Regions from separate parts of the Paenibacillus sp. FSL F4-0087 genome, predicted to be linked through region 2. Evidence: predicted binding sites of a transcription regulator. Region 2 holds the regulator's gene; each other region holds the start of a gene.
The links. The regulator CtsR, encoded in region 2, represses protease genes until heat stress. The targets are predictions, from matches to a motif close to ATGGTCAATAAAGGTCAAACA.
Positions count from the first base shown of each region.

Region 1: the regulator CtsR is predicted to act here: its motif matches at 1,400-1,420, upstream of clpP (ATP-dependent Clp endopeptidase proteolytic subunit ClpP).
Region 3: the regulator CtsR is predicted to act here: its motif matches at 1,501-1,521, upstream of clpP (ATP-dependent Clp endopeptidase proteolytic subunit ClpP).

Region 1 is NZ_JBBODJ010000001.1:2,595,827-2,599,112, forward strand. Features, by position in the region: gene MHB84_RS12145 (sugar-binding transcriptional regulator) at 1-774, opposite strand, end outside; tRNA gene MHB84_RS12150 (tRNA-Arg) at 1,258-1,332, shown strand; gene clpP (ATP-dependent Clp endopeptidase proteolytic subunit ClpP) at 1,512-2,108, shown strand; gene MHB84_RS12160 (PdaC/SigV domain-containing protein) at 2,300-3,286, opposite strand, start outside.
Region 2 is NZ_JBBODJ010000001.1:3,595,204-3,598,489, reverse strand. Features, by position in the region: gene MHB84_RS16440 (protein arginine kinase) at 1-499, opposite strand, end outside; gene MHB84_RS16435 (UvrB/UvrC motif-containing protein) at 528-1,052, opposite strand; gene MHB84_RS16430 (CtsR family transcriptional regulator) at 1,083-1,544, opposite strand; gene MHB84_RS16425 (GNAT family N-acetyltransferase) at 2,017-3,192, opposite strand.
Region 3 is NZ_JBBODJ010000001.1:4,142,574-4,145,859, forward strand. Features, by position in the region: gene tig (trigger factor) at 1-1,334, shown strand, start outside; gene clpP (ATP-dependent Clp endopeptidase proteolytic subunit ClpP) at 1,711-2,301, shown strand; gene clpX (ATP-dependent protease ATP-binding subunit ClpX) at 2,314-3,286, shown strand, end outside.

The DNA.
Region 1 (3,286 bases), 1.0 Mb from region 2:
TATGATCTCTGTCGCAAGTTTGCGGCGCCGTGCCATCTCTACGGCATCACCGATTCCATGAATGACAATCCGGGATTTTCGGATCAGCTGCAGAATCTCCTGAACACTCGGGTCCTGGATTAGTGATTCGTAGGCATGATCACTAAGCAAATCCGGTACATGCAGGAGTTTGTATTGGGCTCCTACCCGTTTTGCCATCGTGGATGCTATCGTGTTGGCCTGAATTTCGAGGCTTTCTCCCAGCCCACCGCGTGCCGGTACAAACCAGACACCTTTCAGCGAAGTTGGCGGAGTCAGTTGCTCTGCGACTTCAGCCGTTGTTGAACCGCCAGTAACGGCGACAACATCGTTATCACTCATAATATTACCCAGAGCCTTCGCTCCGGCTCTGCCCAGCTCCCGTTTGGCAAATGGAGAAATGTCCGAATCGCCAGGAACCACAACTACCTTTTGCAGACCGTAGGCTTGCTTGATGCGCTCTTCCAGTTCGGATAATCCGAACAGCTCTTTGGCGACGGGTTCCAACTGCTGCAGCAATTCATGCCCTGCCTCACTGATCTTCATCCCTGCACTGTCAATTTCAATAAGTCCCTGAGCCTTTAACAAATCGGTCTCAGCCCTCAGAACCCGCTCGGTCATCTGCATGGAATTAGCTAACGTTCTTCGTCCGATCACATCCGATAACATGATCTGGCGCAGAATCGTATACCTCTTCTTCAAGACATCCATGAGATCAGGCAGAAGCTGCTTTTGCACTTCTAAAATCGTTCGCATGCTTTCCACTCCCGCAAGCTTCTCGTTCCAAGCTCTCTTTCATGGCCCTAAAACGTCCCGGGTTAACTTTTTAAGTCCCACGTCTATTCTACCTAAAACTGACGCGACATGCAAGTGTTTCGAAGCGTTATTTCGACACGTTTCAGGCGTTTGTACGCGCCTATTTTCACAATGTCAATCTCCCATGATCGAGAACAACCTGTTCGATACCATATATAGAAGCAAAGTAAAATTCTCATCTACATATTGCTTGCTATTGTCTTTCATATGGCATGTCCAAAACCTCTTTTAGCATTTACCTATTTGCGCTCTTTATCCACTTATCTTCATCATGATCATTTTCAGGGTATTCCAAACCAAAACAGCGAACATCTGCTTGCAATTCAATTGTTCATGAGCTATAATCATTATTGCTGTCACATATTTGAAACTTTTATTTCAAAACTGCTTTTAAGCAACTATGCTCGCAGCAATAATCAATGTGCGCCCGTGGTCCAATGGATATGACGTAGGCCTCCGAAGCCTGAGATCCAAGTTCGATTCTTGGCGGGCGCGCCATTCTTAATTAGTAGCTCATAACACTCTTAACCAATGAAACCGAATAGGTTTCTTTTTTTTCAAACTTAGTTTGACTTTCTTTGACTTTTTGTTTGAAATTGTTTATGATGTGGGTAATACGGTAACAGTTTATATATAAACACCAATTTAACATTTACATTTCCGAGGAGGTTTTTCACGTGAGTTATATTCCAATGGTCGTTGAACAGAGCAACCGCGGTGAGCGCGCCTATGACATCTATTCCAGATTGCTGAAGGATCGTATCATCTTCCTTGGCAGTGATGTAAATGACGTTGTGGCGAATGCCATCATGGCACAGATGTTGTTCCTAGCTGCGGAAGATCCGGAGAAAGACATTCACTTATACATCAATAGCCCAGGCGGATCCATTACAGCCGGTATGGCGATTTACGATACTATGCAATTCATCAAACCGGATGTATCTACCATCTGTGTAGGTATGGCGGCTTCGATGGGTGCATTCCTGTTGAACGCAGGTGCCAAAGGTAAACGTTTTGCATTGCCTAACAGCGAAATCATGATTCACCAACCACTTGGTGGTGCGCAAGGTCAAGCTTCGGACATCGAAATTCGTGCCCGCCGCATCCTGAAAATGCGTGATACGTTGAACCGCATCATCGCTGAGCGCTCAGGCCAACCGCTGGAGCGTATCGAGAAAGATACAGATCGTGACTACTTTATGAGTGCTGCTGAAGCTGCTGATTACGGTATCATCGATAAAGTTATCGAAAACGTAGGTTCCCAAGGCATCTAAGCCGAGCCGAATCGCCAATTAAACGGATATACCATATAGCCAACTCAAACGGCAACGCTCAGTTGAGTTGGCTGTATGAAAAAAGGACGCTCTCGTCAATATGACGAGGGCGTCCTTTTTTTGATGATAATTTAAGAGTGCATAATACAAATTCAATCGATTCACTTAACTTTCATAGAAAATCTAATACTTTACTTGTCTGCTGTTAAGCCACTGAACGGTTCTGTGCCTTTAGGAAGTAGCTCTTTGTATGTGAACGGGAATTCCGGGAAGCCTTCCGCATAAGCTGTGTATTCATACAACTGGAAGAATACAACTACACCTGTTGGTGTTACATAGAAATCCTGATCTTTATTCAGACCTTTATAGCCTTCAAGGTAACCACCACTTGCTTTAAGCTGATCTCCCACTTTTTTACTTACTGTCTCACGTACGGTTTTGTTATTTTGGATCACATCATCCAGACTCAATTCTTTACCGGAATCCAGAGCAAAGGTGTGACCTGTACGGAACGTCATGCCATGTGCGCCCGCATAATCTTGATAACTTTGCGTAATGAGCCCAAGCACACCATTTTCGTTATACGTCACAACATAAGAACTCTCAAATGCGTATGGACGGTTCGCTGCTGCGTCACCAAATTCCTTGGTTTGTTTTTTAAAATCCGCTACGAAAGCATCGACTTCATCTTTCAGCACCTTGTTGATAGCCGCTTCTGCTTTATCGTTAGCCAGTCCGCTCACCTGAGGATATTGAATATCGACTTCAGCGTTCTTGATGCTGACCTTCACTGTTGCCGCTTTGACTGTTACGCTATTTTGCTTCACTTTACTCAGCGTCAGTGTCTTGGCTTTTCCATCCCAGCTGCCCTGAACACCCAAATAATCTCTCATTGCAGAAAACGGAATATACAATCGGCCATTAATCAGCTTCGCTTCCACTTGTGGATAGTAGTTATTAATTCTAACACTCGGTGCCCCATCAATCAGGCTGATGGTCATCGTATTATTAGCTGCCGTTAAGGAGTATTCTTTAGTCTTAGCATCATATTTCAAACTTCCACCTGCTACATCTTTCACTGCGGTAAGCGAAACCCAAGTGGAGCCACCTTGAAGCAGTCCTTTTTGAGTAAGCGTTTTTCCTCCCGATTTCAGAGTTACCTCAGTAGGTGTTGTCAC
Region 2 (3,286 bases):
TGGTTAAATATCCTCTGCGGTCATCAAAAGCATAATCCACATGCGCTTCAAAAGCATCATCTATGGCGGAAGCTTTCTCCCAGGCTTCTTTCACCTGGAACCCCGGATAGAGGCACTGGATACGAAGATGATCCTCTTCATTAATCATAATACTGACAGATTCATCCTCACTGAGAATAACCGCACCATTTCTGGATTCGTTCGCAAGACTAGGACTGATCAGATGTTTCTCTACCAGCACCCGTTTGTCAAGGTCATCGATATCAATCAGATCCAAGGTATGAAAATCTCCAAAGGCATGAACGTCATCGTATTGAAGTACTTCGCTCAGCTTATTCAGCACTTCTTCCGATTGCTCATTGGAAGCCAGCATCGGAAACGGATAATGCTGCAGGTTGCGTGCGATCCGGACCCGGCTGCTAATGACGATTTCGGAATCAGCCGCATCACTGCGCATCCAGTCGCTGAGCGCCTTCTCTGTAAAACGAAGATTAGGCATTACGCATCCCTCCTACTCATCACAAACTTTACTCCTGAGCTATTTCTTTTTCAAGTTCCCTGATCTGATCACGAATTTGAGCAGCTTCTTCAAACTCCTCTTGCGTTATGCTCTCCTGAAGATCCCGTTTCAGATCAGCAATCTGTCGTTTCACCTTGATGCGACCACCAGCTCGTGCAGGCACTTTACCCACGTGGGAAGTGCTACCATGAACCCGTTTGAATAGCGGATCCAAACGACTGTCAAAATATTTATAACATGAGCTACAGCCAAAGCGGCCAATTTTGCTAAACTGTGAATAGGTCATCCCACATTCTTCACAACGAAGGGATTGCGCAGGTGTTGCTCCTGCACTGCCATTTTTGCCTGTAGGCTCAAAATCAAGCAACCCGGACAATAAGTTATGAATGGAAAATCCGTTGGATGTTCCCGGAATCATTTCCCCTTTTTCACGAGCGCATGACTCACAAATATGGAATTCCGTTTTCTCTCCGTTCACGATTTTCGTGAAATGGAGTGTTGCCGGACGTTTGTTGCATTCTTGGCACAGCATAATGATGTACCCCCTTGATCCCGATAGTTTTCATTTACCGAGCAAAGATATTAACATCGCCTTTAACATTCTGGCACGAATTTGATCCCGGTAAGGAAGTTTGACCAATATAATCTCTCTCGATACAGCTGCCCGCATCAACCCGGCTTCCCTTTTGCTTAAGAAACGTGCTTCTTCCAGTTGGTAGATCAGACCTTCGGCAGCTGTCTGCCCGATCTCATCTCCAATACTATGGTGCAAATGGTTATGCAGAGCCGAGTGAGCCGGCAATTCAATCCGCTGTATGCGAACATAACCGCCGCCGCCACGTTTACTCTCTACAAGGTAACCTTTTTCGAGTGTAAATCGGGTGCTGATGACATAATTGATCTGGGAAGGCACACATGAAAATTGGTCAGCCAGATCATTACGTTGAATTTCGACCATTCCTTCGGGACTTTCATGCAAAATACTCTTCAGATATTGTTCGATAATATCAGAGATATTACGCATCCACTCATCCTCCACTGTCTGAAACGTTAAGTCAATAAGGACCCACACGCCCCTACAGAGTACACCTTCTCAACCCATTTAACCAATCAAGGAAACAGCGAAACTGATCTTCAACGGTCTTTAACGGGAGAGCGAAGGACGCTCGAAGGTCCTTTAATATTGCTTTTATCCGCTGATGTGCACTACCTTTAAAATGGCTCCCACCACCGGATTGCAGAAAGAAAGCTACGTAAGTATTTAACCTTTAGTTGACTTTGACTTTCTTTGACTTTATATACATTATAGCATATTTTGTGGTTTTGCCAAGAGGGAGCACTATTCATTTTTTACGATTTTACACGAAATATTCGGCTGACACAAAAAAACCTCTCCAAAATAGCTGGAGAAGTCCATTTGTCTCACACTAGCAACGTATTGCTATACAAGTTAAATCTACAAAATTGATCCTAGAATATTCGTTACTCTATGAGGATCAGAAAAAATCAAGTAAATACGTTTCCCGTTTAGGAATCGCTTGTTCCAGAGCCTTAATCGCTCCATTTGGTCCTTCAATTCTACCTATTTGAGCCATCTCTGCGGGCCTGCGATACCCCATCAGTATTGCGGTGAGCGCCTGAATGTCTACTTTAACAGTTTGATCTTTAGCAGCCGGCTCAGATGTTTTCCAAATCGAAGCTGTACCGTTCATCGCCACATTCAACTGCCATACCCCTTCATTCCATGGTGCGTGTGCATCCTCTACCTGGAGATTAATCTGTACTGGTGAGTCTGGGCTCGCAAAAGGATACTGTGAAATAAATTGTTCTACACTCACAATACGTGCCATAAAGAATGGTATAACTTCCTGCTGAATCCGCGGATTGTCTAATTGAAAAGCAAGCATATCACTGGCTGGTGCCTGTAAAGTTACTTCCTCAATCATGGAATCATGGTTCGCAATAAAGGTCCATAAACCTTGTCTTGCCTCTTCATTCAAGTAAATGATCTCTCTAATGGTAAACTTTCTTTCCTTAACCTCATATAAAACATAGCCTTGTGCTTTACCAGCTTCATCATAATATACAGCCTTCTGGCTGGCTCCATTAGTGAGAACTGAGTTCTCCCATCTCGCATCATCCCGGATCAAAGTTCCGTTATAGCGCTCAGCATACGAACTGTATACTTCCTTTAATATGCTGAGTCCCGGATCGCCACGACGAATTGTTCCAGGGGTTGCCTTTTTCGCAGGCAGATGAGCTGTAGGCACTTTATATCGTTTAAACTCAACATACGTCTCCCAACCATATCTCCGATAAAACGCAAAAGAGAACGGATGCAAAAACGATATACTTTGTTTCTTACGGTTCATTTCCTCAAGCGCATGCTTCAACAGTCCAGCTACCCAGCCTTTACGTCTATATTCTGGCCATGTCGCTACTCCCGCAATACCGCCCATCTCGAACGATCTCCCATGAATATAGGTTTGAAAAGGAATAATGTGAAGTTTGGCACCCAATTGTCCTTCCTCAAATACACCCCATATATCCTGAGAATCAAATTGACTCCGTCGCTTCTCCGTCTGTTCTTCACTCATTACCACTTGAAAAGCATACTCGGAGAGTGCCATCGCTGGCTCAAAATCATCAACGGTTAATTTCTGAATTTCCATATCGTCCTGCACCCCGTTCTCTAAGTTATGATATCTTTCAAATCATGGCCTGATACGTGATGTATGTATCCATTTATGAGTGTGTCAGAGGAAC
Region 3 (3,286 bases), 550 kb from region 2:
CAACTTGGGAAAAGATAGAGAAGAACCTTGGGGTTCTTGAGGTTGAAGTGGGTGCAGATCGTGTAACTGCAGCACTCGACAAAGCTTTTAATAAAGTAGTTAAACAAGCAAACGTACCTGGATTCCGTAAAGGTAAAGTTCCACGTTCGATCTTCGAAGCTCGTTTTGGTGTGGAAAGCTTGTATCAAGAAGCAATTGACATTTTGCTTCCTGAAGCTTACACAGAAGCAATCGACCAAACGGATATCTTCCCGGTTGATCGTCCTGACGTAGACGTCGAGCAATTCGCTAAAGGACAAGTATTCAAGTTCAAAGCGAAAGTAACCGTTAAACCTGAAGTTACACTGGGTGACTACAAAGGCGTTGAAGTTGCTGTAGCCAAACATGAAGTAACGGATGTAGAAGTGACTGAAGAGCTCGAGCGTCTTCAACAACGTCACGCAGAACTCGTTGTTATCGACGAAGGCGCTGCACAAAACGGCGACGTTGCTGTAATCGACTTTGACGGTTCCGTTGATGGTGTACCGTTCGAAGGCGGACAAGCTGAGCGTTATTCCCTGGAACTTGGTTCCAACACATTCATCCCAGGATTTGAAGAGCAGGTTGTGGGTCTTTCCACAGGCGACTTCAAAGACGTTGAAGTAACTTTCCCAGAGAGCTACCATGCAGCTGAACTGGCTGGCAAAAAAGCGGTATTCAAAGTGAAAGTACATGAAATCAAACGTAAACAACTTCCTGAACTGGATGACGAGTTTGCAAAAGATGTTAGCGAATTCGATACGCTTGAAGAGTACAAAGCTGACCTGAAAACGCAATTGGAATCCCGCAAAGCAGATGAAGCCAAAGCAGCTCAAGAAAATGCTGTTGTAGAAAAAGTGGCTGAAAATGCTGAAGTGGATATTCCTTCTGCAATGATCGACAGCGAAGTACAAAACATGATGCGTGATTTCGACAACCGTCTGCGCAACCAAGGTATGAACCTGGAAATGTTCCTGAGCTTCTCTGGTCAAACACAAGCTGACCTGAGAGGACAAATGCAGGAAGATGCTTCCAAACGTGTTCGTAACAACCTGGTTCTTGAAGCAGTTGGTAAAGCGGAAAACATCGAAGTGTCTGACGAAGAAGTTAACCAAGAACTTGAAAAAATGGCTGAGTCTTACAAGCGTCCTGCTGAAGAGATTCGTGGCATTCTCGAGGGTAATGGTTCCCTGGACAGCCTTCGTGACGAAGTGAAACTGCGTAAAACGATCGATGTTCTCGTTGAGAACAGCAAAGTTGTTGAAGCTGTTGAAGCTCCAGCTGAAGAAGTTGCTGCAGAAGCTGACGAAAAATAAGACAAGCTGTTATGTAATGAACAGCTGAATAAACGATAAGGCACGTGAATCATTGCGTGCCTTATTTTTAAATTATGGCATCCATTTTATAGAGGATTCAGTAATAATATGGATGGATTTCGTTGTGGCATTGGTTATGCACATTCAACGTCCTATGGTTCTCCTGCAAATAAAAAAAGGTGAAACGGCATAGGATTGCTCCGATTTGCACATACATAGAAAACATGGTTAAATATGATCAGGCAAAAAAGTAAACTCACTCTGTCTTGACACCACTTGTGAAAAATGACATTGTCACAGGAACGTGTTAGAATGAATTTGGGTTTGCTTTACAGGTAGCCTATGTCTAATTACATGTAGAAAAGAGGTTGGTCTCATGAGTCTGGTGCCAATGGTTGTTGAACAAACCAATCGAGGCGAGCGGTCTTACGATATATATTCGCGTTTGCTGAAGGATCGCATTATCTTTTTAACCAGTGCGATTGATGACGATGTAGCCAATCTTGTCATAGCGCAGCTTTTGTTTTTGGCAGCCGACGATCCTGAGAAGGATATCAGCTTGTACATTAATTCACCTGGTGGTTCTGTCACCGCAGGGATGGGTATATACGATACGATGCAATATATCAAGCCGGATGTATCGACCATTTGCGTAGGTATGGCAGCAAGCATGGGCTCGTTATTGCTGACAGCCGGTGCTCCTGGCAAACGATATGCGCTGACTAACAGCGAAGTGATGATTCATCAGCCGCTTGGCGGCGTTCAAGGACAGGCTGCGGATATCAAAATTCACGCAGAATGGATTATTAAAACACGTCAGAAACTGAATCAAATATACGTCGATCGTACAGGTCAACCCCTTGAGAAAATCGAGCGGGACACAGACCGTGACTTTTTCATGAGTGCTGAAGAAGCCAAAACGTACGGCATTATTGACCAGGTGCTCAGCAGACCGATCAATTCCTAAAGGGGTGGTTTCATGTTTAAATTTAACGATGAGAAAGGGCAATTGAAATGCTCTTTTTGCGGTAAATCTCAGGAACAGGTGCGCAAGCTGGTCGCTGGACCGGGCGTTTACATTTGTGATGAATGTATCGAACTGTGCACTGAAATCGTAGAGGAAGAGCTCGGTCATGACGAAGAACTGGACCTCAAAGATATTCCAAAACCGAAAGAAATCCGCGACATTCTTGACCAGTACGTCATTGGACAGGATCAGGCGAAGAAGTCTTTGTCTGTAGCGGTTTACAATCACTATAAACGGATCAACACACAAAGCAAGATTGAGGACGTTGAATTGCAAAAAAGTAACATTTTGCTGTTAGGACCTACGGGTTCTGGTAAAACGTTGCTTGCGCAAACGATGGCCAAAATCCTTAATGTTCCTTTTGCTATTGCTGATGCAACTTCATTGACTGAAGCAGGTTATGTCGGCGAAGATGTAGAGAACATTCTGCTCAAGCTGATTCAAGCTGCTGATTATGATGTGGAAAAAGCAGAGCGCGGCATTATTTATATCGATGAAATTGATAAAGTAGCGCGTAAATCCGAGAACCCATCCATTACACGTGATGTATCGGGTGAAGGTGTTCAACAAGCGCTCCTGAAAATCCTGGAAGGAACTGTAGCTTCTGTACCGCCACAAGGTGGTCGTAAGCATCCACATCAGGAATTCATCCAGATTGATACCACCAACATCTTGTTTATTTGTGGCGGTGCCTTCGATGGTCTCGAGCAAATGATCAAACGCCGAATCGGTAAAAAAGTCATCGGCTTTAACACCGTTGCGGAACAAAAAGATCTTAAACCAGGTGAATATCTGGGTATGGTATTGCCGGAAGACTTGCTGAAATTCGGTCTGATTCCGGAGTTTGTAGGCCGTTTGCCAGTTATCTCCACTTTGGAGCCTCTGGACGAAGATACATTGGTACGGATTCTGTCCGAGCCAAAAA